DNA from 3 places in the Promicromonospora sp. CA-289599 genome. Region 3 is predicted to be linked to each of the others. Evidence: predicted binding sites of a transcription regulator. Region 3 holds the regulator's gene; each other region holds the start of a gene.
The links. The regulator LexA, encoded in region 3, represses DNA repair genes until DNA is damaged. The targets are predictions, from matches to a motif close to TCGAACANNTGTTCGA.

Region 1 (10,415 bases), 440 kb from region 3:
ACGCCGTCGAAAGCACCGCCTACACGCGCTCCCACGGGACGTCGGCGAGACGCTCCACCACTCCGGCGAGGAGCGGCCCGGGCCCGGGGAGCGGCACGTCGTCGATAGAGGCGACGGCGGCGACGCCGATCGAGTTGACGAGGAACGCGCCCGCGAACGTGGCGATGTCGTCGCGCCGCACCACACGCCGGGTCGACGGCGTGGTGGCTTCGACCAGCTGCATGGCGATGCCGTGCAGCTGCGGCGCATCCGGCCAGACGACGACGCCGTCGTCCCGGAGGAACCCGATGTTCGCGATCGACGACTCGGCGAGGGCGCCGTCGGGCGCGGTGAGGAGGGCGTCGTCGTACCCGTCGAGGCGGACCCGGCGCGCCCACTCGAGCTGCGCGAAGCTGCCCAGATGCTTGAGGTGCGGGAACGGGCGCAGGTACTGCACGGACCGCAGCCGCTGCGGGGCGGCGGGCGGCTGGTTCGGTTCGGCGACCGACACCGAGACCCGCTCGGCGTCGCGCAGCAGGACCCGCACGGAGGCATCGGCGGTGCCGGCAGCATCGGCGGTGCCGGCCAGGGCGTGCCGCACCAGGTCACGGACCCGTTCGCCCAGGAGCTCGCACCCGAACAGCTCGCGGTGCGCCGCGTCGAGCCGGCCGAGATGGTGCGACAGCCCCTGGACCCCGCCGTCGCGCACCTGCATGGCGGTGAAATGGCCGTAGGTGCCGAACAGCTCTGCGGCCGTCGCGGGGCGGCCGTCGGTCTCGATACGCACCCTCGGACCCTAGTGAATCGGCGCGGGCTTTGCCGGTGCGGACCAATTGCGCAGTCTCCGGCCGCGGTCCGTGATGAGATGGGAGACGTGAATCGGCGTAGCGACGAAGGCCCCATAACGATCTATGACGTCGCTCGCCAGGCCGAGGTGTCGGTTGCGTCGGTCTCGAACTTCCTCAACTGGCCCGACCGGGTCTCGGCGGCGATGAAGGAACGCATCGCGGCGGCGATCGACAGCCTCGGTTTCGTGCCGAGCCTGGCCGCGCGGCAGCTCCGCGGCCGGCCCAGCGGGATCGTCGGCGCCTCGTTCGTCAACGCCTCCAACCCGTACTTCGGCGGCATCGCCACGGCCGTCGAGAAGCTGGTGGCGGACAACGGGCTCGCCGTGGTGGTGGGCAGCACGCACGAGTCGGCGGTCCAGCAGAAGCGGTTCCTCGACCTGTTCGAGCAGCTCCGGTTCGACGGCGTCGTCGTCTCGCCCTCGGACGACGACCTGGAGCCGCTGCGCCGACGGCGGGACCAGGGCACCCCTATCGTCCTCGTGGACCACGAGGACCCGGAGCACCGCCTGTCGTCCGTCTCGCTCGACCATCGCGAGGGCGGCCGGCTCGCCGCGCAGCACTTGCTCGACGCCGGGCGCCGACGCCTGCTCTTCGCAGCGGGACCCGAGGGCGTGCGGCAGGTCGAGCGCCGTCTCGACGGCTGCCGGCTCGCGGTAGGGCAGACGCCCGGCGTCTACCTGGAGACGGTCCGTGCGCCCGACCTCGACCTCGCCGACGGGACCGCCGTCGGACTGCGGATCGCGGACCTGCCGCCCGATCGCCGGCCCGACGCCGTGGTGGCAGGCAACGACCTGCACGCGATCGGCATCATCGCGGGCCTGACGTCCGCGGGCGTCCGGGTCCCCGACGACATCGCGGTGGTCGGGTACGACGACATCCCGTTCGCCGCCGTCGCCGCCGTGCCGCTGACCACCGTGCGCCAGCCCATCGCGGAGATCGGGACCGCCGCGGCCCGGCTCCTGCTGGACGAGATCGCCCAGCCCGGCCGCGCGTCGCGCGAGGTGGTGCTCGCGCCGGAGCTGGTGGTGCGCGCGAGCGCCTAGCAGTCTCGACCTGGCGGTCTCGACCTGGCGGTCTCGACCTGGCCGGACCGGTCTAGCCGAGGATCCCCAGGTGGAGGGCCCGCAGCACGGCGTTGGTCCGGTCCCGCGCGGAGAGCTTGAGCAGGATCGTCGAGACGTGGTTCTTGACGGTGCCCTCGACGAGCGACAACGCGCCGGAGATCTCGCGGTTGGTGTAACCCTCGGCCATGAGTCTGAGCACCTGGGTCTCACGTTCGGTGAGCGGCTGGGGCTGCTGGGCGGGCAGCGCGTCGCTGCCGGACGCCGGGGGCACCGCGCGGATGGCGCGCAGCATCCGGCTGGTGATCGACGGCGCGACGAGCGTCCCGCCGTCCGCCAGCGTGCGCACCGCCCGGGTCAGCTGCTCGACCGTGACGTCCTTGAGGAGGTACCCGCGCGCGCCGGCACGCAGGGCGTCGAGGACGAGGGTGTCGTCGTCGAAGGTCGTGAGGACGAGCACGGGGACGTCGACGCCGCGCTCGCCGAGCTGGCGCAGGGTCCACAGGCCGTCGAAGCGTGGCATCCGCAGGTCGAGCAGGATGACGTCCGGTGTGGTGGCGGCCACGACGTCGAGCGCTGCCTGCCCGTCGTCGGCCTCACCGACGACGTCGACCGACGCGATCTCCAGCAGCGCGCGGATGCCGTGCCGCACCAGCGTCTGGTCGTCGACGATGACCACCCGGGTCATGCGGGCACGCTCGCGGGAACCGTCGTCATGCCGGAACCCTCGCCGTGACGCGGAAGCCGTCTGCGCCGTCGAACTCCACGTCGCCGCCCAGCGCCTCGAACCGTTCGGTGAGGCCGCGCAACCCGTTGCCGGGCACGAGCTCGCGGTACCCCCTGCCGTCGTCGACGGCGGTCAGGACGACGCCGGACGGCCGGGCAGCCACCTCTATCCACAGCTCGCGCGCGTCGGCGTGCCGGATGGTGTTCGTGACGATCTCCTGCACCGCCCGGACCAGGGCTGCGACCTGGTCCTCGTCGACGTGGACGTCGGTCCCGACGTCCACGGTCACCTCGAGGTCCGGCAGGTCGCGCACCACCTGGCGGAGCGCCGCGGTCAGGTCCGACGGCGCGGTCCGCAGCTCGCTCACCGTCAGACGGACGTCGGAGAGGAGGTCGCGCGCTACCCGGTTCGCCCGGTCGACGTGCTCGCGTGCCTGCTCGCCCTCCCGGTGCCGCGCCGCCTCCAGCTCCAACGTGAGCACGGTGAGCTGGTGCCCGATGAGGTCGTGCAGGTCGCGCGAGATCCGCAGCCGCTCGGCGGTGCGAGCCGACTCGGTCAGGAGTGCCGACGCGGCACGGAGCTCGATGTGCGCCTCGCTCAGCTCGCGCCGCAGCCGCTGCTCGCGGATGAGGGTGACGGAGCTCAGCACCGTCGCGATCTGGATGAGCAGGTAGAAACCGACGGTGACCAGGGCGTCGACGGCGTCCCGGCCGTGAAGGGCCATGGCGACCGCGAGGACCGTGGTGTTCAGCCCGACGACGAGAAAGCTCACCCGCAGCGGCACCAGGTACACGCTCACCGCGGCGGTGACGACGAGCAGGACGGGCAGCAGCCCCATGTGCGGCGCCGTCAGCACCACCGCCCACGAGGCGACGACCGCCGCCGTGAAGAGCCCGTACCCGGCCGGGTCGGGCCGTTCGCGGAACAGGGCGAGAAGCAGGGCGACGATCACGACGGCGAAGAGGACCGTCCACCAGCCGCGCGGGATCGCGGGATCCACGACGCCGAGCAGCGCCGGACCGGCCACCGCGACGGACACGGCGAGCATGACCAGCCCCGACCACTCGTCCGTGTCCAGCCGCCGCATGAGATCCACCCTACGGGCGGACCGCGACCGTCCGCCCGTGCCGAAAGTCATGGTTCACATCCCTGACCATCGGCACGCGCGCCGGCCCGTGCGGCCCGCCTAGCGTCCGGTGGCATGAGCAGCAGCGACGCGAGCAGCAGAGCCTTCGGCAGAGGTGAACCGGCGATCCACGCCGAGCACCTGCACAAACGCTACGGCCACACGGTCGCGGTCGACGACGTGAGCCTCCGGGTCGAGCCCGGCGAGGTGGTCGGCGTCCTCGGCACCAACGGTGCGGGCAAGACCACCACCGTCGAGATGATCGCGGGCGTCCGCAAGCCCGACCGTGGGCGCGTCAGCCTGCTCGGCATGGACCCGCAGCGCGACCGCGCCAGGGTGCGCCAGGTGCTGGGCGTCCAGCTGCAGGAGGCCACCCTGCACGGAGCCCTCACCGTGTCCGAGCTGATCGGGCTCTACCGCACCTTCTACCCCGACCCCCGCCCGGCCGGGGAGCTCCTGGAGCTGGTCGGCCTGGACGAACAGCGCGCCGTGCGCTTCGAGAAGCTGTCCGGCGGCCAGCAGCAGCGGCTCTCGATCGCCCTCGCCCTCGCCGGGCGTCCCCGCGTGGTGATCCTCGACGAGCTCACCACCGGTCTCGACCCCCGCGCCCGGCGCCGGATGTGGACGACGATCGAGCACCTGCGCACCGAAGGCGTCACGATCCTGCTGGTCAGCCACACGATGGAGGAGGTGGAACGCCTCTGCGACCAGGTGGCGCTCATCGACGACGGCCGCGTCATCGCCGTCGACACCCCCGCGGGCCTGGTCGCGCGAGCCGGGGCCGAGACCCTCGACGACGCGTTCGTCGCACTCACCGGAAAAGAACTGGAGGTCGCGGAATGAGCACCGTCGTACAGACCCGGGGGCCGGGCGTGCAGGCCTGGCTGACCCTCATCGTGTGCGAGGCCAAGATGGTCGTGCGAGACACGGCAGGCCTCGTCGTCCCCCTGCTGCTGCCCCTCCTGATCCTGGTGACGGGCGCACAGTCGGCGGGCGACCAGGTCGTCGCCGACGGGCTCACCGCCCTGGAGGCCTATGTCCTGCCGCTGGTGCTCACCATGGTCCTGGCCACCATCGGCATCATCAACATGCCGAGCTTCCTGGCCTACTACCGGCGCACCGGCATCCTGCGCAGGCTGTCCGCCACACCTGCCTCGCCGGTCATGGTCCTCGTCGCGCAGGTCGTCGTGAGCGTCGCGCAGGCGGTCGTCGGACTGACGCTGGCGCTCGCGGTGGCGTTCCTCGGCTTCGGGGCCCAGCGCCCGGTGGACCTCGGGGCTGCCGTCGGGGTCTACCTCCTGGCGATGGCGGCGATGTACGCGGGCGGCATGATCGTGGCCGCCGTCGCGCCGACACCCAACTCCGCGGTGGCGATCGGGCTCGTCACCTTCTTCGGCCTCGGCGCCCTGGGCGGCATGTTCGGTGGCCGCTCCTCGCTGCCGGAGCCGCTGGCGGCGGTAGGGGAGTGGCTACCTTTCGGGGCCGCCGTGGAGGCCCTGGCCGCGGCGTGGATCGGCAGCCCGGTCGAGCCCGCGCACCTGATCAGCCTCGGTCTGACCACCCTGGTGGGCGTCGTCACCGCCGCACTGTTCTTCCGTTGGGACTGACGCGTCCAGGCAGCTGGGTCCGGGCCGTGATGACTGTGGCCCCACGCGGCCACTCGTCGAACCCGCACGCCGGGACCGCGATGGTCTGCGGTTCGGCGAGCGGATCGATGCTGCTTGGGTGGCCGGGTAGCCCGTGGCCCGGCTGTCCGACGTCCAGCTCGGCATCGAGTGCCTGCCGTGCTGGTCAGGCCGGTGAGCTAGCCGGCCAGGCGGAACTGCCGGGTGAGGTGCTCTGGCGGGCTCGGTGGGCTTGGCAGCGGGATCGGGCTGGTCGGGTCACGCCAGGTTCGGTCGGCCGGTCGGTCGGCTTCGATGGGTGGCGTCGGCTCGGTGGTCGGGTTGGTGTCGCGTGGTGGTGGGGCTTCGATGGGTTCGGGTAGTCGGATGCGGTGTCCGTAGGCGTCGGTGAAGGCCCACCCGGTCTCCAGCAGGGCACCGGTGGTCGCGTCGTTGTCGGTGGTGGTGGTCTTGCCGGTCCAGTGCATGGTGATGTTCTTGGTGTCGACGAGCTGGTGGTGGTACCAGCACAGCAGGGCACTGTTCGTCACCGACGTGCCCCCACCATCAGCCCAGTGGGTGATCGCGTGGTGGACCTCGCAGCGTGAGGGTGGTTGGTCACATCCGGGCCAGACGCAGTGCTGGTCCCTCGCGATGACAGCGCGTCGCATCTGTCCGGTCACGGTGCGTTGGGCGCGTCCGACGTCCAGGACGGCGCCGTCGGCTCCGAACACGATCCGGGTCACCGCACTGTGACACGCCAGGCGACGCACCAGGGCGCGTGGGGCACGCTCGCTGGTCTCGGTGAACACGGGACCACCAGACGTCAGCAATCCGGCCACTGTCGTCGGACTGGCTGTGTCGGTGCCTGCGGTACCCGCTGTGCCTGCGGCACCCGTTGCACTCGTTGCGTCTGGTCGGGTCGTGGAGCCGGGTCGGGTCTGTCCGCAGGACAGGCACAGGCCGTCGCGGGTGCGGGTGACCTGGGTGACGAACTCGTTCCACGACACGGTCACGTTCAGGTGCGGTGCGATCGCGGCCCCTGGGGAGGCCTGGTTCGTGTCCAGCACCACCCGCGCGACGTCCGCGAGGCCTTGTGCGCGGCGCTGCGTCGTGGTCCGGGCGTCGTCCGCGGACGGGGCGCCCAGGACCGCGTTGATCGCGGTGCTGACCAGGAGGCCGTGCTCGTCGGTGAGGAACCCGGCCACGTGGTACCCGCCGAACGTCTTGGCCAGGTCGAAGAACTCACCCTGCGCGGCCTTGTCGTCATCGAGGTCGTCGGTGTCCGGGTCGGTCACGGTCGCGAACCGGCGCGCGACCGTGCGGAACTGGTCCGCGTTCAACACACCCGCTTCACGTAGGACGATGCCCTCACCCGTGACCAGGGTTCCCTCCGTGACCGCGCCTTCCAGGACCTGGGTGACCAGCTCCCGGGTACGGGTCCCGTCCGGGTCCTCGGCCGGGTCGGGGAAGTCGACCGGGACGCTCTGCACGAACTGTTCCGGGGTGGTGGTGTGCCCGGTACGGGTATCGATCAACCACGCCAACGCATCCGTACGCGTCTCACTGGTGGGTGCGACCTCCGTCATCACGCGGGCGTGGTCGACACCCAGGGTGCCGGCGACCAGGCGCTCCCGGGTGGCGGGCAGCGCCGTCGCGAGACGCCGCGCGATCGTCATGTCCTTGCCCGCCGTGCGCGCGGAGATGCCTTCACGGAGCCTCAGCCAGGTCGTGAACGTACGCGTCATGCCACCGGAGCGCCAGGAACCCTCGTCCTCGATCCTCGGTAGCAGCGTGTAGCGGACACCGTCCAGGCGGCCGGTCAGCCGACGGATCCGGGTGTGGGCCTCGACCAGGCGGCCGATGCTCGGCGCGTCCCACCCGGTCAGCGTCTCCGGGGTAGTCAGGGTGGTGAGGTGGTCGATCTCGTTCTCGATCCGGGCCAGGGTTTCCTCGATCGAGGCCGCAGCAGGAGGCGGGTCACTGGCCGGACCACTGTTCGTCGTGTGCTCCACCATGCCCACCCCCGCCCATCTGAATCGCTGGTCTCTAGTTCTCACTCCCTCAGTGCATCTATTATCTCGAACACTCGTGCGGTCCGCACGGCAGATCTCAAATCTGTGGATAACTCATCGGTTCACGATCGGTATGCCCCGGAGGCCGGTCCGGGACGCCCCGCCAGTGCGACCTCGGCTGGTCAGTCGGAGCTCGCGGGCTGGCTCACGCCGTCGTGCGACCTGCTCACCAGGCCGCCGCCGGGAGCGTGCTCCGCCTCCTGGGTGGCCGCCCAGCTGGCCAGCAGCGCGAACTTCTCCGCGGAGTCGGTGTTCGGGGGAGGGCTGTAGGTGACGATCTGCAGTCCCGCCTCTCCGGGCATCGCGAAGACGTCGAACGCGACGGTGACGCGGCCGACCACCGGGTGCTGGAACGACTTGACCCCGGTGCGGTGCTCGTGGACGTCGTGCCCCGACCAGTCCTCGCGGAACTGCGGGCTCCGGGTCGAGAGCTCGCCGATGAGCGCGGTGAGCTCCTTGTTGAGCGGGTCGCGTCCGGCCTCGAGCCGCATGATCGCCGCGGCGGTGCGCCGGGCCAGTGCCCAGTCGACGTAGTAGTCCCGGGCGCGGCGGTCGAGGAAGATGAATCGGGCGATGTTCGGCGTGCCGTCGGTGTCGAAGTGCGGGGCGTACAGGGCGCGACCCATGACGTTCGAGGCCACGAGGTCCTGGTTCGAGTTGTGCACGATCGCGGGCACGGCCATGTTGTCCAGCACGCGCTGCACGGAGGTGCGTACCGACTGTGCGACGGGCTTGCGGTCGCGCGCGGCCGCGGAGGCGGGGGCCGTGCGGGCGAGGTCGAACAGGTACTCGCGTTCGGCGTCGTTCAGCTGGAGGGCGCGGGCGATCGCGCCCAGCACGCTCTCGGAAGCGCCGCGGATGTTCCCGCGCTCCAGCCGCGTGTAGTAGTCGAGGCTGACGCCGGCAAGCATGGCGACCTCCTCCCGGCGCAGTCCCGGTACCCGCCGCTCCCCGCCGAAGTCGGGGATGCCCGCCTGCTGCGGGGTGACGTTCGCGCGGCGGGAGACCAGGAACTCCCGCACCTCGTCCTTGGTGCTCATGGTCTCCACGGTATGGGCGACCTCGCCGGCGTGGGAGGCCCTGGCAGGGCACCCCGGCCGTCAGAGGGTGAGCAGCACCTTGGTGGCCCGACGCTCGTCCATCGCCCTGTAGCCCTCGGCCGCCTCCTCGAGCGGGAGGGTGAGGTCGAAGACCTTGCCCGGGTCGATCGTGCGGTCCCAGATCAGCTGGATCAGCTCGGGCAGGAACCGGCGCACGGGCGCAGGGCCGCCGTGCAGGTGCACGCCGGTGAAGAACAGGTTCAGGCCGTCGAGCTGGACGCCGTGCGTGACGCCGACGTACCCGACGTAGCCGCCCGGCCGGGCGGAGTTGATGGCCTGCCACATCGACTCCTCGGTACCCACTGCCTCGACGACGCCGTGGGCGCCGTACCCGCCGGTGAGCTCCTTGACCTTCGCGGCGCCGGCGTCGCCGCGTTCCTCGACGATGTCCGTGGCGCCGAACTCGCGGGCGAGCGCCTGCCGCTCGGGGTGGCGGCTGAACGCGATGATGCGCTCCGCGCCGAGCTGCTTGGCGGCCAGGACCGCCGAGAGACCGACCGCGCCGTCGCCGACGACCGCGATGGTCCTGCCGGGCCCCGCCTCGGCGGCCACGGCGGCGAACCAACCGGTGCCCAGCACGTCGGAGGCGGCGAGCAGCGACGGGACGAGGTCGGCGTCGGGCGTTCCGGGCGTGGCGACCAGGGTGCCGTCGGCCAGCGGGATGCGGGCGAGCTGGGCCTGGGTGCCCTCCGAACCCATCATCACGTTGTGGATGCAGCGGGACTGGTAGCCCGCCTGGCAGATCTCGCACGTGTTGTCCGAGGCGACGAACGAGCCGACGACGTAGTCGCCGACCTTGATGTCCCGCACCTCGTCGCCGACCTGCTCGACGATCCCGATGTACTCGTGGCCCATCGGGGTCGGGCCGTTCAGGGCCTCCACCCCGCGGTACGGCCACAGGTCCGAGCCGCAGATGCACGCGGCGGTGACCCGGATCACGGCGTCGGTCGGCTCGATGATCCTGGCGTCCTCGCGCTCCTCGACCCGGACATCGCCTGGCGCATACATGACAACTCCACGCATGGGTACCTCTCCTTGCTCGTTTCCCGTGCCGAGCGGTGTGGCACGGGGTCAGTGCTCCTGTCGGAGTCCATCAGACGCCACCACGTCCCCGAGGTGGGAGGCCCGGGGAGAACCCCTCAGCCGGTCGATCCAGCCGGTCGACGTCGGTCCGCGAGCCGACGGCGACAAGCGGCCCGCTTTCCGCAAGGCTGTGACCCGCAGCGTGTTCCTCGCGGAGCACCTGAGAACCAACCTGAGAACCGACCTGAGAACACACGGAGCGCAATGGCCCGCTTGCCGCAACGTCCTGGCGCCCTGTCGCGATCGTCCAGTGCGCGGAGAGCGGGGGCACGGCACGACGCGGCGCGCGTGCGGTCACCGCGGGTCCCACGTGCTCGTAGCGCGGGTGGGCGGACGTCGACGGTCGGTCTGCCCGCGAACCCGTTCGGGTACGCGGTGCTCGCGACCCTGGGCGTCGGTGCCGGCCTCGTGGTGCTGGGCGCCATCGAGGCGGTGGCGACGGTCCTGGTGTACGTCGGGCTGGCGCTGTTCCTGGCGCTGGCGCTGGATCCGGGGATCCGGTACCTCGTCTCGCGGGGCGTGCTGCGGTGGGTGGCCGCGACGGTGATGATCGTCGGATCCGCCGCCGTCCTCGCGCTCTTCGTCGTGGCGGTGCTGCCGCTGGCCGTCCCGCAGGTCGGGATCTTCGTCACCCAGCTGGTCGACGCGCTGCGGGAGCTGCCCGACCAGGCCTGGTACGTCTGGACCAACGACAACCTGGTCGCACTCAACCTGAGCGGTCTGCTGGCGTCGCTGACCGAGCTGCTCACCGATCCCCGCCAGCTCACGGCGATCGCGGGTGGTGTCCTGCAGGTCGGCACCGGGCTGATCAA
Region 2 (10,415 bases), 4.8 Mb from region 3:
TCGCCGGACACTTCGCCGGACATCTCGCCGGGTACCTCGCCGGAAACTGTGGCGGCGGGCTTGTCCGGGAAGAAGCCGGCGAAGTCGCGGCCCACCATGGTGCGCACCAGCCGGTCGGGGCTCACCTCGGCGGCCGTCGCGGTGAGCACGTGGTTGCCGTCCTTGAGGACGGTGATCGTGTCGGCCAGGTCGTAGATCTCCTGGAGCCGGTGCGAGACGTACAGGATGGCGACGCCGCGGTCGCGCAACTGCCGGACCAGGTCGTAGAGCAGCGCGACCTCCTGGTCGGCGAGCGCCGCCGTCGGCTCGTCCATGGAGATGATCCGGGCGTCGTACGAGACCGCCTTGACGATCTCGACGATCTGCTGCTGCGCCACGGACAGGGAGCCGACCCGGTTCCAGGACGCGATGCTCGTCAGCCCCAGGTCGTCGAGGAGGCGGGTGGTGTCGGCGTGCAGCCGGCGGCGGTCGACCATGCCGCTGGATCTGCCGCCGAACATACCGCCGAACATGCCGCGCCTGGTCGGCTCACGGCCGAGGTAGACGTTCTCGGCGACCGACCGGTCCGGCAGCAGGTTGAACTCCTGGAAGACCGTCGCGACACCGGCACGCTGCGCGTCGAGCGGCGTCGGGAAGGAGACGGGCGAACCGTCGAGCTCGATGGTGCCGGCGGACGGGCGGTGGACGCCGGCGACGATCTTCATCACCGTCGACTTGCCGGCGCCGTTCTCGCCCACGAGGGCGTGGACCTGCCCGGGATACAGGGTCAGGTCGATCTCTCGCAGCACCGAGGTGCCGAAGAACTCCTTGCCGACGCCGTGCAGGCGCAGCACCGGGCCGGGTGCTTCCGGCTCTCGTTCCGAACTCGATTCCGAGGTTTTTTCCGGGTCGGGTACTGGAGTGTGCGCGTCGTCATCGGCTCGCATATCCACCAATGTAGGGACCTTTTGGTCTATGTCAAGCAAAAGATGCTTGTCGTTTACGCGGCTTCTGCGACCGGCAGCACATATGGGCTATCTTTTGCCGATACGCAGCCATAAGTTCACCCGGGAGGCGATTGCCCATGCTGATCGACGACCCTCCGAGGGGCGTGCCGCTGTCCCTGGGTACCGGCGAGTTCTTCCAGCTGCTGCGCGACCGCGAACCCCGTACCCGCGCCGATCTGGTGGCCATCACCGGCCAGGCCCGGTCGACCATCGCCTCGCGGATCGACGCGCTCATGAGCACCGGGCTCATCGCCCCGGCGGGCATGGCGGGATCCACCGGAGGCAGACGGCCAGCGACGTTCGCGTTCCAGCCGGGGGCCCGGGTGGTCCTCGCGGTCGACCTCGGCGCGACGCACGCCCGGCTGGCCGTCACCGACCTCGCCTCCACGGTGCTCGCGGCGAGCGACGAACCCCTCTCGATCGCCGCGGGGCCCGACGTCGTCCTGCCCTGGGTGGTCCGGGCCGGCCGTGACCTGCTCGCCGCCGCAGGCCGTGACACCGCCGACCTGGCCGCCATCGGTATCGGGCTGCCGGGCCCCGTGGAGCACTCGACGGGGCGCCCGATCAACCCGCCGATCATGCCCGGCTGGGACGACATCGACGTCCCCGGCATCCTCGGCGCCGAGCTCGGGGTCGCCGTGCTGGTCGACAACGACGTCAACATCATGGCGCTCGGTGAGCACCGGACCGCCTGGTCCGACGTCTCCGACCTGCTGCTCGTCAAGGTCTCCACCGGTATCGGCGCGGGCATCATCGCCGACGGCGCCCTCCGCCGCGGCGCCCAGGGCGCGGCGGGCGACGTCGGGCACATGTCGGTCCCGGGCGCCGACCACGTGCCCTGCCGGTGCGGCAACACCGGCTGCCTCGAGGCCGTGGCGAGCGGCCGGGCGGTCGCGACAGCGCTGGCCGCCCAAGGGCTGGAAGCCGCTGACAGCGCTGACGTCGTCGCGCTCGTCCGGTCCCGGGGCACCGCGGCGAGCCAGGCCGTACGGCAGGCCGGCCGCGACATCGGCGGCGTCCTGGCCTCCTGCGTGAGCGTGCTCAACCCGTCGGTCATTGTGATCGGCGGGGTCGTGGCCGACGCCGGCGAGCACCTCATCGCCGGCATCCGCGAGGCCGTCTACCGCAGGTCCCTGCCGCTGGCCACGCAGCACCTGCGCATCGTCACCTCCCGTGCGCGCGAGGGCGCGGGCGTCCTCGGCGCGAGCGCCATGGCGGTGGACCACGCCCTGTCCCCCGCGGCGGTCGATGCCCTGACCGCCTGACCCCGGCCGGCCCTGCCGGCCCCCTGCCAGCCCCTGGCCGGGCTGCCCCGCCGAGCCCGCACCCATACGCTGGTGGGCACGGCATTCCTGCGCACGAGTGACCGGCAACCAGTCCCCCACCGCAAAGGATCCAGCACCAGTGACCAGCAACACCGACACCCACCAGCCCCTCGCGGTCGACCCCACCTGGTGGCGGCAGGCGGCCGTCTACCAGATCTACCCGCGCAGCTTCGCCGACGCGAACGGCGACGGCATCGGTGACCTGCGCGGCATCATCTCCCGTGTGCCGTACCTCCGGGGGCTCGGTATCGACGCGATCTGGCTCAGTCCGTTCTACCCCTCCGCGCTGGCCGACGGCGGGTACGACGTCGCCGACTACCGCGACGTCGACCCCAGGATCGGCACGCTCGACGAGTTCGACGAGATGGTCACCGCACTGCACGCCGCGGGCATCCGCGTGATCGTCGACATCGTGCCGAACCACTCCTCGGACCAGCACGTCTGGTTCCAGGAGGCGCTCGCCGCGGGTCCCGGCAGCCCGGAGCGCGCACGCTACGTCTTCCGGGACGGCCTCGGCGCGGACGGTTCCGAGCCCCCGGCCGACTGGGAGAGCATGTTCGGCGGGCTCGCGTGGACGCGCGTACCCGACGGCCAGTGGTACCTGCACCTCTTCGCCAAGGAGCAGCCGGACTTCAACTGGGACAACGAAGAGGTCCGCGCGGACTTCCGCAAGACCCTGCGGTTCTGGTCGGACCGGGGCGTCGACGGGTTCCGCATCGACGTCGCGCACGCCCTGACCAAGGAGCTCGGCGACACCCTGCCCACGCAGGCGGAGATGGACGCCATCACGGAGCCCGGCGCGCACCCGCTCTGGGACCGCGACGAGGTCCACGAGATCTACGCCGACTGGCGCAAGGTGTTCGACGAGTACACGCCGCCACGCATCGCCGTGGCGGAGGCCTGGGTCTCGACCCCGCGGCGTCCCCGGTACGCGAGCGCCGAGGGGCTCGGCCAGGCGTTCAACTTCGACCTGCTGGAGGCCGACTTCGACGCCGAGCAGTTCCGGACGATCATCGCCGACAACCTCGCGCTGTCCGCGGCGTCCGGGTCCTCGACGACCTGGGTCTTCTCGAACCACGACGTCGTGCGCCACGCCACCCGCTACGCGCTGCCGCCGCGCGACGGCGACCCGGCGAAGCAGGGCAGTGCCTGGCTGCTCTCGGGCGGTACGGAACCCGCCGCCGACGTCGCCCTGGGCCTGCGCCGGGCACGTGCCGCGACACTGCTCATGCTGGGCCTGCCGGGCAGCGCCTACCTCTACCAGGGCGAGGAGCTCGGCCTGCCGGAGGTCGCCGACATCCCCGCGGCGGAGCGTCAGGACCCGGCGTTCTTCCGCAACCCCGGCGTCGACGTCGGACGCGACGGCTGCCGCGTGCCGCTGCCGTGGACCCGGGAGGGCAAGTCCTTCGGCTTCGGCGAGGGTGGCGCGCACCTGCCGCAGCCCGCGACCTTCGGGGCGCTGTCGGTAGAGGCCGAGGACGGCGCGCCCGGCTCGACGCTGGAGCTCTACCGGGCGGCGCTGGCGCTGCGCCACGAGCTGCAGACCGACGAGACGCTCGAGTGGGTGCCCGGACGCGCCGACGTCGTCCACTTCACGCGCCCGAACGGCTGGCACGTCGTGACCAACTTCGGTCCGGACGCCGTACCGCTGCCGGACGGAGAGGTGCTGCTCACGAGCGAGCCGCTGCCTGGCGGCCTGCTGCCCGGCTCGACGACGGCGTGGGTGCGCGCCGCGGTGTGACGCGCGGCCGGCCGGTCAGCCGTCGGTGTTCGGGGACACCGGGGCGCCGGTCGGCGTCGGCGTGGGCGACGCGGTGGGGCTCGGCGTCGGCTCGGGGGTCGGCTCGTCGGACGTAGTGGGCGTGGGCTCCGGAGTCGGCTCCTCCGTCGGGTCGGTGGTCGGGTCCGACGTCGGGGGTGGTGGGCCGTCGGTCGGCGTCGTGCCCCCGCCCCCGCCGCCTCCGCCGGAGCCGGAGCCGGAGCCGGAGCCGGAGCCCGGGTCGGATCCTGATCCGCCGGAGCTGCCGGAACCACCGGTGCCTGTGCCTGCGCCCGGTGTGCCTTCGCCGGTGGCGCCCTGATCGGGCCCGGCGCCCGACGACGCCGTCCCGTCCCCCAGCAAGCCCGCGTCCGCGCCGCCCGCGCCGTCATCGCCGTCGTCGCGGGGTTCGCCCGCCTCCGTGTCGTCCGCATCGCGCGGGCATGTCTCCGCACGCTCGCCGGTGTCAGCGTCGTGGATGTCGTCGGCGGGGACGAGCGGCAGGTCGAGGGCCGTGCGCTCGACCGGGCCCGTGGTCTCGGTGTCGGGGCGGTCCGCCCACAGCATGGTCAGGCCACCGATCCCCAGGGCGAAGGCCGCGAGCACCCCGCACCCGACCGCGACCATGGTCAACCTGCGCACGCCGGTGCCGGGCGCTGGAGGCGGTGTGACCGACTCAGCTGGTGCGGCTGGTGGGGCTGGTGCGGCTGGTGCGGCTGGCAGGACTGGTGAGGCTGGTGAGGCTGGTGGGAAGCCGTGCGCGACGGCGTCGACGTCCGACGCTTCCGGCGCACCGTCGTCCGGCAGGCCGGGCAGCGCGACCAGGTCCCAGGCCGGCCCGCTCACCGAACCTGGGGCGAGCTTGCCGAGCTGCGCTGTCTCGAGCTGCTCGAGGTGCCGTGTCGGCCGCGGGTTCTCCCTCACGCGGGAACGATAGCGCCCAAGGGTGAAAAGCCGGAATCTCGACAGGCCCGCTGTGGGACGATCCGCCGGTGACGACGACATGGCGGTCCGGACTGGAGCAGTGGCTGGACGACCCAGAGGGTGACGAAGGCCCCGCACCGGAGACGAGCCATCCGGCATTCGCCGAGGTGGCGCCGCCTCAGTTCTACGACAAGGGTGACGAGTTCGCGCCGTTCGGCAACGACTCGGGGTCCGACATGCTGGGCTCCGAGCAGGACTGGTATCGCGACGGAATGACCGACGCCGACCTGCCGCGGATCGTGATCGGCCCTCTCGGCGACTGGGACACCGAGAGAATCGCGGACGGGCTGTGGTCAGGCGAGTCGGACTTCATCGACGACTGGTTCGCCGCCTGGGGTGACTCGGATGCCGCTCATCACGTGTATCACGAGACCAACGGGGTGATCGCTGCGACTGTCGGGCAGTTCAAGGTTCGCGGCCTGCTGAACCCGACCATACGGAGGGTTGGTCTTTTCGCGCTGGCCGTCAAGCAGGGCAGCCTCGACGACGGCGACGTACGGTACCCGCACTGGGAACACAGAGCCCGAGCCCGAGCCGGCGCCGAGGCCGTGCGCAGGGTGCTGATCGCCGCCCCCGTGGTCGGCTCGCCCCTACATCGGGGTGAACCCCTGCCCACCGGCCTCGACCGGAAGGCGCTGGACACCCTCGGCGGCGGCCCAGCCGCATGAGCGCGCAACAGGAGCGGAGCGGCATACCCCCGGCCCTGCAACGCGCGAAACGCATGGCGATGGCGTCGATGCTGACCGGCGTCGCCGCGGCGCTTGTCGGCGCCGTCGTCTGGCACGCCGGCAGCAAGGGCCAGCTCCTCCTGGTCGCGGGCATCATGAGCGGCCAGACCCTCGCCTTTCTGTTGTGGCTCTTCACCGGCTTGTCCGTCATCGTGCTGGGGTTGGTCGGGTTCCGGCTGTTCGTCATCGGGTACGAGGCGTTCACCGCGACCATGGCGGCGCTCTTTCTCTGCGCGGTGATCCTGGCTGCCGCCGTCGGCGTCCTCATCACGGGCCTCCTCTCGCTGCTGAGCGCGGAGGTCACGTACAAGACACTGCACGAACTCGACCGCCCCGCCGGGAGGCAGGTAGTCATCGAGGAATCCGTGTCGTTGCGCGGCAGCACCTCGTGGCGGTTCTACGTGGGCGGGCCGTTCCTCTACGACGAGATCACGGCGCCGACGACCACCGTCGAGTGCGCGGAGCTCAGCAACGCAGGGCAGACCACGTTCGAGTACGGCGAGTACCTGCTGCGGACCGGCAGGGAGGGCAGGGATGTCATCACGTACGCCCCCGAGGGACACCTGAGCTGCCACCACGGCGACGTATCGCGGATGGTCCTCCCGGACTGACCGCCGGTACGAGAACCTAGCCGAAGCCAACATCTCGCCGTACGACCAGGTGTCGCGCAGCCAGGCGAGCGCCATCAGGGGCGGGCTTGGACCCCCTCAAGGCCGATCCTCGCGGAGCGCTCGGTGCGGACGCGGCCCGGCCGCTGGCACTTCTCGAACAGGCCACGCGACATCTGCATGACGCTCTGAAGAGTTATCCACAGATTTGAAATCCAGCAAGCGGATCGCACGCGTGTTCGACATAATAGATGCACTGAGGGAGCGAGAACTAGAGACCAGCAGCGATCAAGATGGGCGGGGGTGGGCATGGTGGAGCACACGACGAACAGCGGTCCCGCTGGTGACCCGCCTCCTGCTGCGGCCTCGATCGAGGAAACCCTCGCCCGGATCGAGAACGAGATCGACCACCTCACCACCCAGACCAGCCCGGAGACCCTGACCGGGTGGGATGCGCCGAGCATCGGCCGCCTGGTCGAAGCGCACACCCGGATCCGTCGGCTGACCGGCCGCCTGGACGGGGTCCGGTACACGCTGCTACCGAGGATCGAAGCCGAGGGTTCCTGGCGCTCCGGTGGCATGACGCGTACGTTCACGTCCTGGCTGAGGCTCCGTGAAGGCATCTCCGCACACACGGCAGGCAAGGACATGACGATCGCGCGGCGTCTCGCGACGGCGCTGCCCGCCACCCGGGAGCGCCTGGTCGCCGGAACCCTCGGTGTGGACCACGCGAGGGTGATGACGGAGGTCGCGCCCACGAGCGAGACGCGTACGGATGCGTTGGCGTGGTTGATCGATACCCGTACCGGGCACACCACCACCCCGGAACAGTTCGTGCAGACCGTTGCCGTCGACCTCCCCGACCCCGCAGACGACCCGGACGGGGCACGGACCCGGGAGCTGGTCACCCAGGTCCTGGAAGGCGCGGTCACGGACGGGACCCTGGTCACGGGTGAGGGCATCGTCCTACGTGAGGCGGGTGTGTTGAACGCGGACCAGTTCCGCACGGTCGCGCGCCGGTTCGCGACCGTGACCGACCCGGACACCGACGACCTCGATGACGACAAGGCGGCCCGCGGTGAGTTCTTCGACCTGGCCAAGACGTTCGGCGGGTACCACGTGGCCGGGTTCCTCACCGACGAGCACGGCCTCCTGGTCAGCACCGCGATCAACGCGGTCCTGGGCGCCCCGTCCGCGGACGACGGTCGCACCACGACGCAGCGCCGCGCACAAGGCCTCGCCGACATCGCCCGGGTCGTGCTGGACACGAACCAGGCCTCCCCAGGGGCCGCGATCGCCCCGCACCTGAACGTGACCGTGTCCTGGAACGAGTTCGTCACCCAGGTCACCCGCACCCGCGACGGCCTATGCCTGTCCTGCGGACAGACCCGACCCGGGCGCGGCAACCGCCCGGGCGCGGGTCCGAACGTCCCGAGCACCAGCACCGGTAGCGGTAGCCCGACCGGCAGCCCCACCAGTAGTCCGGGTGGAGACCAGGGTGGCTGGAGTACCGCGGGAGCAACAGTGTCCGGGTTCTTGTCCTCCGGTGGTCCGGTATTCACCGAGACCGGCGGCCGTGCCCCACGCGCCCTCGTGCGCCGCCTGGCGTGCCACAGCGCGGTCACCCGGATCGTGTTCGGACCCGACGGCGCCGTCCTGGACGTCGGACGCGCGCAACGCACCGTGACAGGACAGATGCGACGCGCCGTCATCGCCAGAGACCAACACTGCGTCTGGCCAGGGTGTGACCAACCACCCTCACGCTGCGAGGTCCACCACGCCATCACCCACTGGGCCGACGGCGGAAACACCTCCATCACCAACAGCGCCCTGCTGTGCTGGTACCACCACCAACTCGTCGACACCAAGAACATCACCATGCACTGGACCGGCAAGACCACCACCACCGACAACGACGCGACCACCGGTGCCCTGCTGGAGACCGGGTGGGCCTTCACCGACGCCTACGGACACCGCATCCGACTACCCGAACCCATCGAAGCCCCACCACCCAGCACGAACCCGAGCCCGGATCCACCAGACGCCGAAGCCGCCTGACTTACGGGGCGTGGTGGCGGGACCATCACAGCGCACGCTCAGAGCTGGACTGCCGAGTCAGGCACCGACGGATCGCTACGAGGCATCCGCGCCCGCCGAGGGCCGCTTCGCGCTCGGACCTGGCAGTCGCAGGACCACGTGGCACCTCGCGCGCCACTCAGACCTGAACTCCTGCCACCGGATTCAACGACTCAGCTTGATCGGCTTCAGGCCTTACCGCCGGATCCCGTCCGGGAGCGCCGTCCGTGAGGAGACCGCCACGATCGTCAGGCACAGCGCGACGGCGACCGCACCGAAGCCGAACATCTCGCCGTACGACCAGGTGTCGCGGAGCCAGGCGAGCGCCATCGGGACGAAGAACCCGATGTAGGTCAACGAGTAGAAGACGGCGGTCAGTCCGGCGAGCTGGCCCGGCCCGGCGATCCGCGCGACCTCGCTCAGCCCGGCCACCAGTGCGAGGCCGTAGCCGGTACCGAGGACCACTGCCGCCACCACGCCGATCGGCAGCGACAGCGCGGTGGACGCCCAGCCGGCGAGCGCCATCCCCGCACCGATGATGGTCAGAGCCACGATGGAGGCACGGGCCGACGACGGCGTATCGATCCGGCGGGCCACGACCTGGATACCGATACCGCAGCCGAGCGCCAGGATGGCCATGACGCCCGCGAAGGCGATGGGGAAACCGCCGACCTGGTCGGTGAGCAAGCTCGGCAGCACCGCGAACGCGCAGCCGGCACAGCCGAACACCCAGGGCGCGAGGGGCACGACCACCCGCAGGAACCTGGGGTCCCGGACGGCGGTGATGCGCAGGTCGTCGAGCAGCGGGGCCCGCTCGTCACGCGGGAGGCGCCGGCGGGTCTCCGGGACGCGGAGCAGCACCAGGCCGGCGACCAGGGATCCGGCCGCGTGCAGCACGTACGACAGGAGAGTGGGCCAGGGGGCGAACTGCGCGAGCATGGCGGCGATGCCCGCCCCGGAGAGGAATCCCGCGGTCAGGGAGAGCGATCCGCGACGAGGCCCGGCGGCACGCTCGCCGGTGGCGGCACTGAGCTCCGTGAGCCAGGTGGATCCCACGGCCATGGCCAGCCCGAGCGCGACGCCGCAGAGCAGACGGCCGATGGAGAGCACCACGGGGCTCGCCGGGTCCAGCGCGAGGACGAGCGACCCGAGCGCCGAGAGCGGCGCCGCGGGCAGCAGCAGCGGGCGGCGGCCGAACCTGTCGGACAGCGGCCCGCCCAGCAGCAGCGCGGGAACGAGACCGAACACGTAGACGGCGAGGAGCGCGTCGACGGTGACGGGCCCCATGACGCCCTGCTCGCGGTACATCACGAGCAGCGGGGTGAACTCGTTGCCGCCCCAGGCCACGGCCAGGAGCACGGCGGCGACCGGCCACCAGGTGCGCCGTCCCACGGAGAGCGGGAACGAGGCAGAGGTCTCCCCGGGGCGCGAAGGTGGCATGACCTCATCCTCCGTAATGCGCACCGGGTGGAACAACCCGTGGGGCTGTGAGCGTGCGCACAGGCACGTCACAGCCCCACGGGGTCACGGCAGGAGAAGCTACGGGCTACTTGCTGTCGGAGGAGCCGTTCGCCTCGGCAGGCTCGGCGGTGGCTGCCTCCTCGGAGGCGGTGCTCGCCGAGCCGTCGTCGTCGGTCGAGCCTGCGGGCTCGGTGTCGGACGCGCTGTCGGACGCGGTCTCGGACGCGGTCTCGGCGTCGTCCTCCTCGGGCTCCCGCCCCGGCTGGTACACCGAGGGCTCGGGCTCCGGGTGACGCCGGCCCTGCACCACGATGATCGCGATGCCCACGAGGATCGCCACCCCCGACGTCCAGATGTTCGCCGGGACGCCCAGCGGGGCGTCGCTCGTCGGGTCGATGCGGATCGCCTCGAGCCAGCTGCGGCCGAGGCCGTACCAGATCAGGTAGAGGCCGAACATGCGGCCCCAGCGCAGGCCGGCGCCAGGCGTG
Region 3 (10,415 bases):
CGGGCCCGGGGGAGCACCCTCACCTGGACCGCGACGAGATCCACGACATCTACCGCGGCTGGCGGCGCGTCGCCGACTCGTACGCCGAGCCGCGCGTCCTCGTGGGCGAGGTGTGGCTCGCGGACCACGAGCGGTTCGCCCAGTACCTGCGCCCCGACGAGATGCACACCGCGTTCAACTTCGACTTCATGGCCCGCCCCTGGGACGCGAAGGAGCTGCGTGAGTCGATCCGGATGACGCTGGAGGCGCACGCCCCGGTCGGGGCACCGGCCACCTGGGTGCTTTCGAACCACGACGTCACGCGACCCGTCACCCGGTACGGCCGGGAGGACTCGTCCTTCGACTTCGCGGCCAAGCGGTTCGGCACGCCGTCCGACCTGGACCTCGGTACGCGCCGGGCGCGAGCCGCCGCGCTGCTGGTCGCGGCACTGCCCGGCGCCCTGTACGTCTACCAGGGCGACGAGCTCGGCCTGCCCGAGGCAGAGGTCCCGAAGGAGCTCATCCAGGACCCCATGCACTTCCGGTCCGACGGCGTCGACCCCGGCCGGGACGGCTGCCGTGTCCCCATCCCGTGGACCCGGGCCGGCTCGAGCCTCGGGTTCGGGCCCGACGGCGGCGCGGCGCCCTGGCTGCCCCAGCCCGCCGGCTGGAGCGACCGTTCCGTGGAGGCGCAGGCCGGCGACCCCGACTCGATGCTGAGCCTCTACCGCCGCGCGCTGCACCTGCGGCGCGACCTCCCGGCGCTGCACGCCGAAGAGCTCACGTGGCTCGGCCGCGACCTCGACCTCGATGTCGACAGCCAGGGCGACGACGTCGTCGCCTTCACCCGCGGCGCCCGCTTCGCGTGCGTCGTCAATCTCGGGACGGCTCCCGTCCCCCTGCCCGCCGGGGCCACGGTGCTCCTGGCGAGCGGCCCCGCCGACGGCGAGATCGGACCGGACACCGCCGTCTGGCTCGACCTGCCGTCCTGATCCCCCTCATCCCTACTCGGCTTCCCCAGATCGGCTTTCCCCCAGAGAGGCCGCCCCAGCGGCACACGACCAAGGAGTGACAATGAAGTCAGCACAGAAGCGCGCGGCGTTCGCCCTGGTGGGTGTTCTGTCCGTCGCGGGAACCCTCACGGCCTGCGGCTCGTCCGACGAGCCGGCCGCGGAGCCCACGGGCCCCGTGACCATCGAGGTCTCCATCGACGCCGGTCTCGAGCAGGAGGCGATCGACGCCTTCGACGAGCGCATCGCGCAGTTCGAGGAGGCCAACCCGGACATCCAGGTGGAGACGAAGGAGTTCACCTGGTCCGGCACGACGTTCGCCGCCGAGCTCGCGGGCGGCACGCTGCCCGACGTCTTCCCGATCCCGTTCACCGACGGCCGGGCGCTCATCGAGCGCGGGCAGATCGCCGACGTCAGCGAGCTGGTGGCCGAGCTGCCCTATGCGGACCAGTTCAACCCCACCATCGCGGCGGCGGGCCAGGATGCCGAGGGTGGCATGTGGGCCGTCCCGATCGCCGCCTACAACCAGGGCCTGCACTACAACCGGGCGCTCTTCGAGGAGGCCGGGCTCGACCCGGACAACCCGCCGGCGACGTGGGACGAGGTGCGCGACGCCGCCAAGGCCATCGCGGACAAGACCGGTCAGGCGGGCTACGCCCACATGACGCAGAGCAACACGGGCGGCTGGATCCTCACCACCGAGACGTACGCGCTCGGCGGCCGCATCGTCGAGGGTGAGGGCGAGGAGACGACCGCCACCGTCGACAACGACGCCACGGTCCAGGCGCTCGAGATGCTGCAGGAGATGCGCTGGGAGGACGACTCGATGGGCTCCAGCTTCCTGTACGACTGGGGCACCATCAACCAGGACTTCGCCGCCGGGAAGATCGGCATGTACATCTCGGGCGGTGCGAACTACCCCAACCTGTTCACGCAGAACCAGATGAACCCCGACGAGTACGGCGTCACCGTGCTGCCCCTGGAGGGCGACGACGCCGGCACGCTCGGCGGCGGCACGCTCGCCGCGGTGAGCTCCGCGGCGTCCGAGGTCGAGCAGGCGGCCGCCGTGAAGTGGATCGACTTCTACTACGTCTCCAAGCTGACAGACCAGGACGCGGCCGTGGCCGAGGCCGAGGTCGCCGCCGAGACCGACCAGCCCGTCGGCGCCCCCGCCCTGCCGATCTTCGACCGGGCGGCGTACGAGGAGCAGCAGGGCTGGATCAAGGACCTCGTCAACGTCCCGCTGGAGAACTTCGCACCGATGACGGAGCAGATGTTCGACCAGCCGGTCATCCCCGAGCCCGCCGTCGCGACCCAGGACGTGTACGCGACGCTCGACCCGGTGGTCCAGGCGGTGCTGACCGACGAGAACGCGGACATCGACGCCCTGCTCGCCGACGCGCAGACCCAGGTCCAGACCCTGCTCGACCGCAGCTGACCGCCGCAGGCCCGGCTCGCGCCCTGCTGGTCGAGCCTGTCGGGACCCACCGAGGCCTCGACAGGCTCGACCGCCGCAGGGTGGCGGGCCGGACCATCGACGAGGAGGATCCACGTTGACCACCATCTCCAGCCCGCGCCCGGTAGCGGCGCAGGCACCACCGCCGTCGTCCACCGCGGCGCGCCGCACCCGACGCCGCACGCCCAAGGACTGGCTGCGCGAGGGCGGTCTGAGCACCCTGATCATCGCCCTGCCCATGATCCTCGTGTTCGGCGTCTTCTCTTGGTTTCCCATCGGCCGCGCGCTCGTCATGAGCGTCCAGGAGACGAACCTCGTCACGGCTCCCGTGTACGTGGGGCTCGACAACTTCGTGTTCGTGCTGCAGGACCCCCTGCTGGGCAAGGCCGTCCGGAACACGCTGTGGTTCGCGCTGCTCGCGCTCGTCTTCGGGTACCCGCTGCCGCTGGCCGCCGCGGTACTGATGAGCGAGGTACGGCGGATGCGGGGCCTCTTCTCCGCGCTGGCCTACCTGCCCGTCGTCGTGCCGCCCGTCGTGGCGGTGCTGCTGTGGAAGTTCTTCTACGACGCCTCCGACACCGGCGTCTTCAACACCATCGCCGGCTGGGTGGGGCTCGGCCCCTACCCCTGGCTCCAGGACGCCGGCAGCGCCATGCCCTCCCTGGTCCTCGAGGCGACCTGGGCCGCGGCGGGCGGGACGGTGATCATCTACCTCGCCGCGCTCGTCGGGGTGCGGACCGAGCTCTACGAGGCCGCGGAGGTCGACGGCGCGGGCGTCTGGCGCAAGATCTGGCACGTGACGCTGCCGCAGCTGCGCGGCGTCCTCTTCATCACGCTGATCCTGCAGATCATCGGCACCTCACAGGTGTTCCTCGAACCGTTCCTCTTCACCGGGGGCGGCCCCAACAACGCGACCCTCACCATCCTGATGCTGATCTACGACTACGCGTTCGGGAGCAGCCTCGGCGGCAACTACGGAGCCGCGACCGCCCTGAGCCTCATGCTCGCGGGCGTCCTGGCAGTCCTCTCCGCGGTGTACTTCCGCGTGACCCGACCCTGGAGCAGCTGACATGGCAGCCACCATCGAACGCGGCATCGTCTCGACGCACGACCGGCGCCGGCCGAGCGTACGCACCTCTCTCGGCGTCCTGCAGGGCGGACTGCTGGTCACCCTGGTCGTCTTCGGGCTCGGGCCGATCCTCTGGCTCGCGAAGGCCGCCGTCACCCCCACCCAAGAGACCCTGCGCCAGCCGCTCGGGATGTTCCCCACCGGGATCGACTGGGCCAACCTCACCACGGCGTGGAACCGGGCCGAGATCGACCACTACTTCGTCAACACGCTGATCGTGGCGCTGGGGGCCTGGTTCTTCCAGATCCTCGTCGCCACCACCGGCGGCTACGTGCTGTCGGTGCTACGGCCCAGGTACGGCAACGTCATCTTCTCTCTCGTGCTCGCGACGCTCTTCGTGCCGTCCGTCGTGCTCCTCGTCCCGCTGTACCTGACCATCCTCGACGTGCCGATCGTCCACATCAGCCTGCTCAACACGTTCTGGGCGGTCTGGCTGCCCATGGGCGCCAGCGCGTTCAACGTGCTGCTCGTCAAACGCTTCTTCGACGGCCTCCCGCGCGAGATCTTCGAGGCCGCCCGGGTCGACGGCGCCGGACCCTTCCGGCTGCTGTGGAGCATCGTGCTACCGATGTCGAAGCCCATCCTCGGCGTCGTCTCGGTGTTCGCCGTCATCGCCGCCTGGAAGGACTACCTCTGGCCCCTGCTGGTCCTCCCGGACCCGGCCCACCAGCCGCTCTCCGTCCGGCTGCCCGCCATCGCCCCGTACCTCGAGCTCGACGTGTTCCTCGCGGCGCTCGCGATCTCCACGGTGCTGCCGATCGCCCTCTTCCTCGCCTTCCAGCGCCTCTTCCTCAGCGGCGCCGGACTGGGCGGCGCGGTCAAGGGATAACCCTTCGGCCGGCCGCCGGCACCTGTGGACGAGATGGGGTGCATGTCGGTGGTCCGGCCTAGGATCGAGTGCGTGACCAGCCTTTCCGACGCGCCCCCCGCAAGTACCGACATCCCCGAGGTCGAGGAGCTTCTCGACCTCGCCGTCGGTGAGCTGGGCGGCGGGCGCCGGGACGGCCAGCACCGCATGGCCGTGGCCGTCGGCGAGGCCATCGAGAAGGGCGAGCACCTGCTCGTCCAGGCGGGTACCGGCACCGGAAAGTCGCTCGGCTACCTGGTGCCCGCCGTCCGGCACGCGGTCGCCGCCGAGAGCAAGGTCATCATCTCGACGGCGACGCTCGCCCTCCAGCGCCAGGTCATCACGCGCGACCTGCCGCTCGTGGCCAAGGCCGTGACACCGCAGCTCCCGCGCGAACCGAAGATCGCACTGCTCAAGGGCTGGCACAACTACCTCTGCGTGCACAAGGCCGGGGGCGGGTACCCCGCCGACGAGCCCACCCTGTTCGACCTGCCCGGCGGCGAGGACCACCCGCGCACCGAGGAGCCCGCGGCTTCCGGCGGCGCTCGCGGCCGGCGCAGGGACGACGGCGCCACGCTCGCCGACCACGTCCGCCGTCTGCACGAGTGGGCGAACGAGACGGAGTCGGGCGACCGCGACGACCTCGTGCCGGGCGTGCCGGACCGGGCGTGGCGCCAGGTCTCGGTGACCGCCATGGAGTGCCTGGGCGGCAAGTGCCCGATGCTCGCCGAGTGCTTCCCCGACAAGGCTCGGGCCACCTCCCGGGAGGCCGACGTGGTGGTGACCAACCACGCGATGCTCGGCATCGCGGCCACCGGTAGCCCCGGCATCCTGCCGGAGCACGACGTCGTGGTGGTGGACGAGGCGCACGAGCTCACGGACCGGGTCACGTCCTCGGCGACCGTGGACCTGTCCATGGCCTCGGTGGAGAGCGCGGCACGCCTGGCACGGCGGCACGCGGGCACCAACACCGATGCGCTGGACGCCGCGGCCCAGGCGCTGGGGACGCTGCTGGTGACGGCCCCCGCCGAACGGTTCCCGAACGGTCTGCCCGACGAGCTGCGCCTGGCGGTGGCCGCGGTGCGCGACGCCGCCCGCGAGGTGCTGAGCACGCTCAAGCCGGAGGCGAGCGGTAGCAAGGGACAGGCTCCGGGCCAGCCCGAACCCGGCCTGAAGATGGCGCAGGGCGCCATGCTGCAGCTCTTCGAGACGGCGGAACGCATGTCGTTCCAGGACACGACCGCCGACGTGCTGTGGTGCTCACGCCCTGACAACAACTGGGGCGGGTTCGCCGACAACGTGACCCGGCTGCACGCGGCGCCGCTGCACGTGGCTGGTCTGATCCGGATGCACCTGCTGGGCGAGGCGACGGGCGTCTTCACGTCGGCCACGCTGGCGCTGGGCGGCACGTTCGACGCGGTGGCCGGCACGCTCGGCCTCAAGGGCGAGGATGCCCCGCCGTGGCAGGGTCTCGACGCCGGCAGCCCGTTCGACTACCCGCGCCAGGGCATCCTGTACATCGCGCGGCACCTCCCGGCGCCCGGCCGCGAGCCGACGACGGAGGCGCAGCTCGACGAGATCGCGGAGCTGATCACCGCCGCCGGCGGCCGCACGCTCGGGCTCTTCTCCTCGCGTCGCGCCGCGAACGCCGCGGCCGAGGCCATGCGCGAGCGGCTCGACCTCCCGATCCTGGCGCAGGGTGACGACCAGCTGCCCACGCTCGTGCGCGAGTTCGCCGAGGATCCGGAGGCATGCCTGTTCGGCACGCTGTCCCTGTGGCAGGGCGTGGACGTGCCGGGTCCGTCGTGCCAGCTCGTGCTGATCGACCGCATCCCGTTCCCGCGCCCCGACGACCCGGTCAAGGCGGCACGCGCCAAGGCAGTGGAGCAGGCAGGCGGCAACGGGTTCATGGCGGTGTCCGCGCAGCACGCGGCACTGCTGCTCGCACAGGGGGCCGGGCGCCTCGTGCGGAGCATGGACGACAGGGGAGTGGTGGCGGTCCTCGACCCGCGCCTCGCGACGGCCCGCTACGCATCGTTCCTCACTCGTTCGATGCCGGGGTTCTGGCCGACCACCGACCCAGCACTGGTGCGCGCCGCGCTGGCGAGGCTCGACACCTAGTCCGGCTCGACACCTAGTCTGGGGAGCATGGCAGCCCTTTCGGACATCCCGGCCGACCGGTCCTCCGGCACCCGCACCACCAAGATCGCTGTGGTGGGCGCGGGCGCGGTGGGCTCCACGCTGGCGTTCGCCGCGCTCGCGCGGGGCTCGGCGCGGACCATCGCCCTGCACGACGTGAACCGGGCGAAGGTCGAGGCCGAGGTGCTCGACCTCCAGCACGGCCTCATGTTCACGCCCCAGGCGCAGGTGATCGGCTCGGACGACGTCGGCGTCTGCGCGGGAGCTGACGTCGTGGTCGTGACCGCGGGGGCGAAGCAGAAGCCAGGGCAGACCCGGATCGACCTCGCCGAGGGAACGATCGGCCTGATGCGCGACATCCTGCCCGGTCTGGTCGACGTCGCGCCGGACGCCACGTACGTCATGGTGACCAACCCGGTGGACGTCGTGACCTACGCGGCGCTCAAGATCTCCGGCCTGCCGCGCGAGCGGATGTTCGGCAGCGGCACGGTCCTGGACTCCTCCCGGCTCCGCGTGGTGCTCGCCGAGCGCTGCGGCGTGGCGGTGGGGAACGTGCACGCGTACATCGCCGGAGAGCACGGCGACTCGGAGATAGCGCTGTGGAGCTCGGCCTCGATCGGCGGCGTGCCGCTGCTCGACTGGGAGCCCCTGGGCGGCAAGCAGCCGCTCGACGTCGCGGTGCGTACGGAGGTGCACCGCGAGGTGGTCGACTCCGCGTACCGGATCATCTCCGGCAAGGGGGCGACCAACTACGCCGTCGGCCTGGCTGCTACCCGCATCATCGAGGCGGTGCTCAACGACGAGGGCCGGATCATGCCGGTGTCCTCGCTGCTGGACGACTACCACGGCATCAGCGACGTGTGTCTGTCCGTGCCGTCGCTCGTGGACCGGCGGGGTGTCACGGCCAACGTGCGGGTGCCGATGTCCGACGACGAGCTGGCGGGCCTTCGCGCCTCGGCGGAGAGCGTGCGCGCGGTCCAGAAGCGCTTCGGCTTCTGACGCAGCGGCCGTACGGCCCCAAGGACGACGAGAACGGGGTTGTGTTCCTGCCGGATCGGCATCGGAACACAACCCCGTTCTCGTCGTCCTTGGACGCCCTACCGGCTACAGGGACCGCAGCACCGCGACCACGCGGCCGAGGATCTGGGCCTCATCGCCGGGAATCGGCTCGTAGGCCGGGTTCTGCGGCAGCAGCAGCACGTGACCGTCGGTCTGCTTGAACGTCTTGACCGTGGCCTCGCCGTCGATCATGGCGGCGACGATCTCGCCCTGCTCCGCGACGTTCTGCTGCCGCACGACCACCCAGTCGCCGTCGCAGATCGCGGCGTCGACCATCGAGTCGCCGGCGACCTTGAGGAGGAACAGCTCGCCGTCGCCCACCAGCTGGCGGGGGAGCGGGAACACGTCCTCGACGACCTGCTCGGCAAGGATGGGGCCACCGGCCGCGATCCGGCCCACGAGCGGCACGTACGACGGCGGGGGAGTGCTGGCGTCGTCGGGCACGGAGCCACCCCAGTGGACCTGGCCGCTGCGGCGCGGCTCGGGCCAGTGGATCTCGCCGCGCGTCGGCTTGTCGACCTGCTCGGCCATCGGCTCCACGAGCTCCATGGCGCGCGGCCGGTTGGGGTCGCGGCGCAGGAAGCCCTTCTTCTCGAGCATCTGGAGCTGGTGCTTGACGCTCGACGGGCTGGCCAGCCCGACGGCCTCGCCGATCTCGCGCATCGACGGCGGATAGCCGCGCGTCTCGAACGACTGCCGGATCGTGTCCAGCACGAGGCGCTGCCGTTCGGTGAGGCGGTCTGTCGGCGAGATCGTGTGCACGTCAGCGACCGCCTTGTCGGCTGGCGTGTCCAGCGTGGCGACGCCGGAGGCTGCCGTGTCGACGGCTCTCGTGTCGCTGGTCCCGTCCCGTCCCGTCATGCCCGTGCCCCTCCCGTTCCGACAAATGTTCTCCTGTGCGCTACCCACTCTAGGTCACAAACGCGCTCGGCTCAAACGAATGTTCGAGCGTGTCTCGACATGGACGGTGTCCCGTGCTACACAATGGTACGGGCGTTCGACGAACGCTTGTATGAACGACAGAAGCTCTGCACACTTCGAGGAGGGGCCATGGGGGACGTGATCCCGCTGCGGCAGTACACCCCGACGTATGAACAGGCGTATGCGCCGTCGTATGGCCGGGCGTACGCACCGGCGGCCGGACCGGCTGCGGTTCGTGCGTACACCCCGGCGGAGGGGCGCACGCTCGCCGACCGGCTGGGCCTGGCCGGCCTGCGGCTCACCCGGCGCGGCCGCGTGGTCCTCGTGCTGCTCGCCATGCTGCTGGTCGCACCGATGGTCACGTGGGGGGCGACGGCGGTCGCCAGCTCCCCGGGGGAGCCCACCGAGGTCCGGGTGCATGCGGTGCAGCCGGGCGAGACGCTCTGGGGCTTCGCCCAGGAGGTCGCGAGGCCCGGCGAGGACGTGCGGCACGCGGTCGGCAGGCTGCAGGAGCTGAACGGGATGTCGACCGGCAGCGTGCGCGTCGGGGAGCTGTTGCTCCTGCCCAAGGAGTGACCGAAGGCGTCGATTCACCGACGAATGTTGCGGCTATGTTGCAAGGGGGTGGTTTGCCCGCTTACGGTCGGGGCGCGACCGGAGGCCTCCGGTCGATGGTCGACCACGCAGGAGTGAGCATGCACTGCCCGTTCTGTCGCCACGCCGACTCGCGCGTGGTGGACTCGCGGACTGCCGACGACGGCCTGTCGATCCGGCGGCGGCGGCAGTGCCCGAACTGCAACCGGCGGTTCACCACCGTGGAGACCGCGAGCCTGTCCGTGGTCAAGCGCTCCGGCGCCACCGAGCCGTTCAGCCGCGACAAGGTCGCCGCGGGTGTGCGCAAGGCGTGCCAGGGGCGTCCGGTGAGCGACGACGACCTGGCGATCCTGGCCCAGCGGGTCGAGGAGACCCTGCGGAGCAACGGCAGCGCGGAGATCGACGCGTACGAGGTGGGTCTCGCCATCCTCGGCCCCCTGCGCGAGCTCGACGAGGTCGCCTACCTCCGGTTCGCGAGCGTCTACCAGGCGTTCGACTCGCTCGAGGACTTCGAGAGCGCGATCACCTCGCTCCGCGCGGAGCGCGCCGAGCGGGCCGCCGCCGCTCAGGCATAGGAGCCGGCCCGGCCCGGCGCGCCGTCGTCGGCCGCGCTCGCCCAGGTGAAATCCAAAAATGTTGGCACCCGGCTGCGCCGTGGTGCAGGCTGGGGCCGACGACGGACCCGATCGAGGGACCCCCGGAACAAGAGGAGGTGATCGGTGTGACGGACGAGAAGCCCAATGCCGAGGTGGCCGAGACCAAGGGTGTTGAAGAGCCCAAGGTCGCGACAGCGCCGAGCACGGACGCGAAGGCGAAGTTCAAGGAGGCTCTGGACCGCAAGAACGCGGCTCGGAGCCGGACCTCCGCGGGCGATGTGAACACCGGCGCGGTGCACGGCTCGGAGACGACCGGCCCCGTGCAGAAGATGTTCCGCCGCAAGTCCGGCTGATCCATCGGTGATGGAGGCCGCTGACCTGGTGAACGACCAGGTCAGCGGCCTTGTCTTTCGGCGCTGCCTCAGCTGACCGGTGTGAAGTCCCGGCTCCCGAGGAAGGCCGGTCGAGCCTTCTGCGCTGCGAACGGCTCGACCGCGGTGTTCTCGACACTGTTGTAGACCAGGAAGATGTTCGATCGGGGGAACGGCGAGATGTTGCCGTTGGAGCCGTGCATGCAGTTGCAGTCGAACATGATCGCGCTGCCGGCCTTGCCGGCGAGAACGTCGATGCCGTGCGAGCTGGCCATGCGGGTGAGGATGTCCTCATCCGGGGTGCCGGCGTTCTG

Region 1: ACQEVI_RS19255 (DUF222 domain-containing protein) is a predicted target of LexA. The motif match lies at 7,427-7,442, and genes of this name have one in related genera.
Region 2: ACQEVI_RS00080 (DUF222 domain-containing protein) is a predicted target of LexA. The motif match lies at 6,618-6,633, and genes of this name have one in related genera.

The regions. Positions count from the first base shown of each region.
Region 1 covers NZ_JBNJNI010000001.1:4,321,400-4,331,814, forward strand. Annotated here, with positions in the region: gene ACQEVI_RS19225 (aminotransferase class IV) at 20-766, opposite strand; gene ACQEVI_RS19230 (LacI family DNA-binding transcriptional regulator) at 854-1,870, shown strand; gene ACQEVI_RS19235 (response regulator) at 1,923-2,576, opposite strand; gene ACQEVI_RS19240 (sensor histidine kinase) at 2,602-3,702, opposite strand; gene ACQEVI_RS19245 (ABC transporter ATP-binding protein) at 3,817-4,584, shown strand; gene ACQEVI_RS19250 (ABC transporter permease) at 4,581-5,348, shown strand; gene ACQEVI_RS19255 (DUF222 domain-containing protein) at 5,546-7,363, opposite strand; gene ACQEVI_RS19260 (helix-turn-helix transcriptional regulator) at 7,543-8,460, opposite strand; gene ACQEVI_RS19265 (zinc-dependent alcohol dehydrogenase family protein) at 8,521-9,543, opposite strand; gene ACQEVI_RS19270 (AI-2E family transporter) at 9,892-10,415, shown strand, end outside.
Region 2 covers NZ_JBNJNI010000001.1:13,692-24,106, forward strand. Annotated here, with positions in the region: gene ACQEVI_RS00050 (sugar ABC transporter ATP-binding protein) at 1-833, opposite strand, end outside; gene ACQEVI_RS00055 (ROK family protein) at 1,064-2,251, shown strand; gene ACQEVI_RS00060 (glycoside hydrolase family 13 protein) at 2,391-4,052, shown strand; gene ACQEVI_RS00065 (hypothetical protein) at 4,068-4,994, opposite strand; gene ACQEVI_RS00070 (hypothetical protein) at 5,063-5,722, shown strand; gene ACQEVI_RS00075 (hypothetical protein) at 5,719-6,393, shown strand; gene ACQEVI_RS00080 (DUF222 domain-containing protein) at 6,700-8,448, shown strand; gene ACQEVI_RS00085 (MFS transporter) at 8,662-9,906, opposite strand; gene lgt (prolipoprotein diacylglyceryl transferase) at 10,013-10,415, opposite strand, start outside.
Region 3 covers NZ_JBNJNI010000001.1:4,765,507-4,775,921, forward strand. Annotated here, with positions in the region: gene ACQEVI_RS21230 (glycoside hydrolase family 13 protein) at 1-971, shown strand, start outside; gene ACQEVI_RS21235 (ABC transporter substrate-binding protein) at 1,054-2,427, shown strand; gene ACQEVI_RS21240 (carbohydrate ABC transporter permease) at 2,543-3,514, shown strand; gene ACQEVI_RS21245 (carbohydrate ABC transporter permease) at 3,516-4,403, shown strand; gene ACQEVI_RS21250 (ATP-dependent DNA helicase) at 4,476-6,542, shown strand; gene ACQEVI_RS21255 (L-lactate dehydrogenase) at 6,570-7,559, shown strand; gene lexA (transcriptional repressor LexA) at 7,665-8,480, opposite strand; gene ACQEVI_RS21265 (LysM peptidoglycan-binding domain-containing protein) at 8,670-9,116, shown strand; gene nrdR (transcriptional regulator NrdR) at 9,236-9,709, shown strand; gene ACQEVI_RS21275 (DUF5302 domain-containing protein) at 9,856-10,083, shown strand; gene thpD (ectoine hydroxylase) at 10,152-10,415, opposite strand, start outside.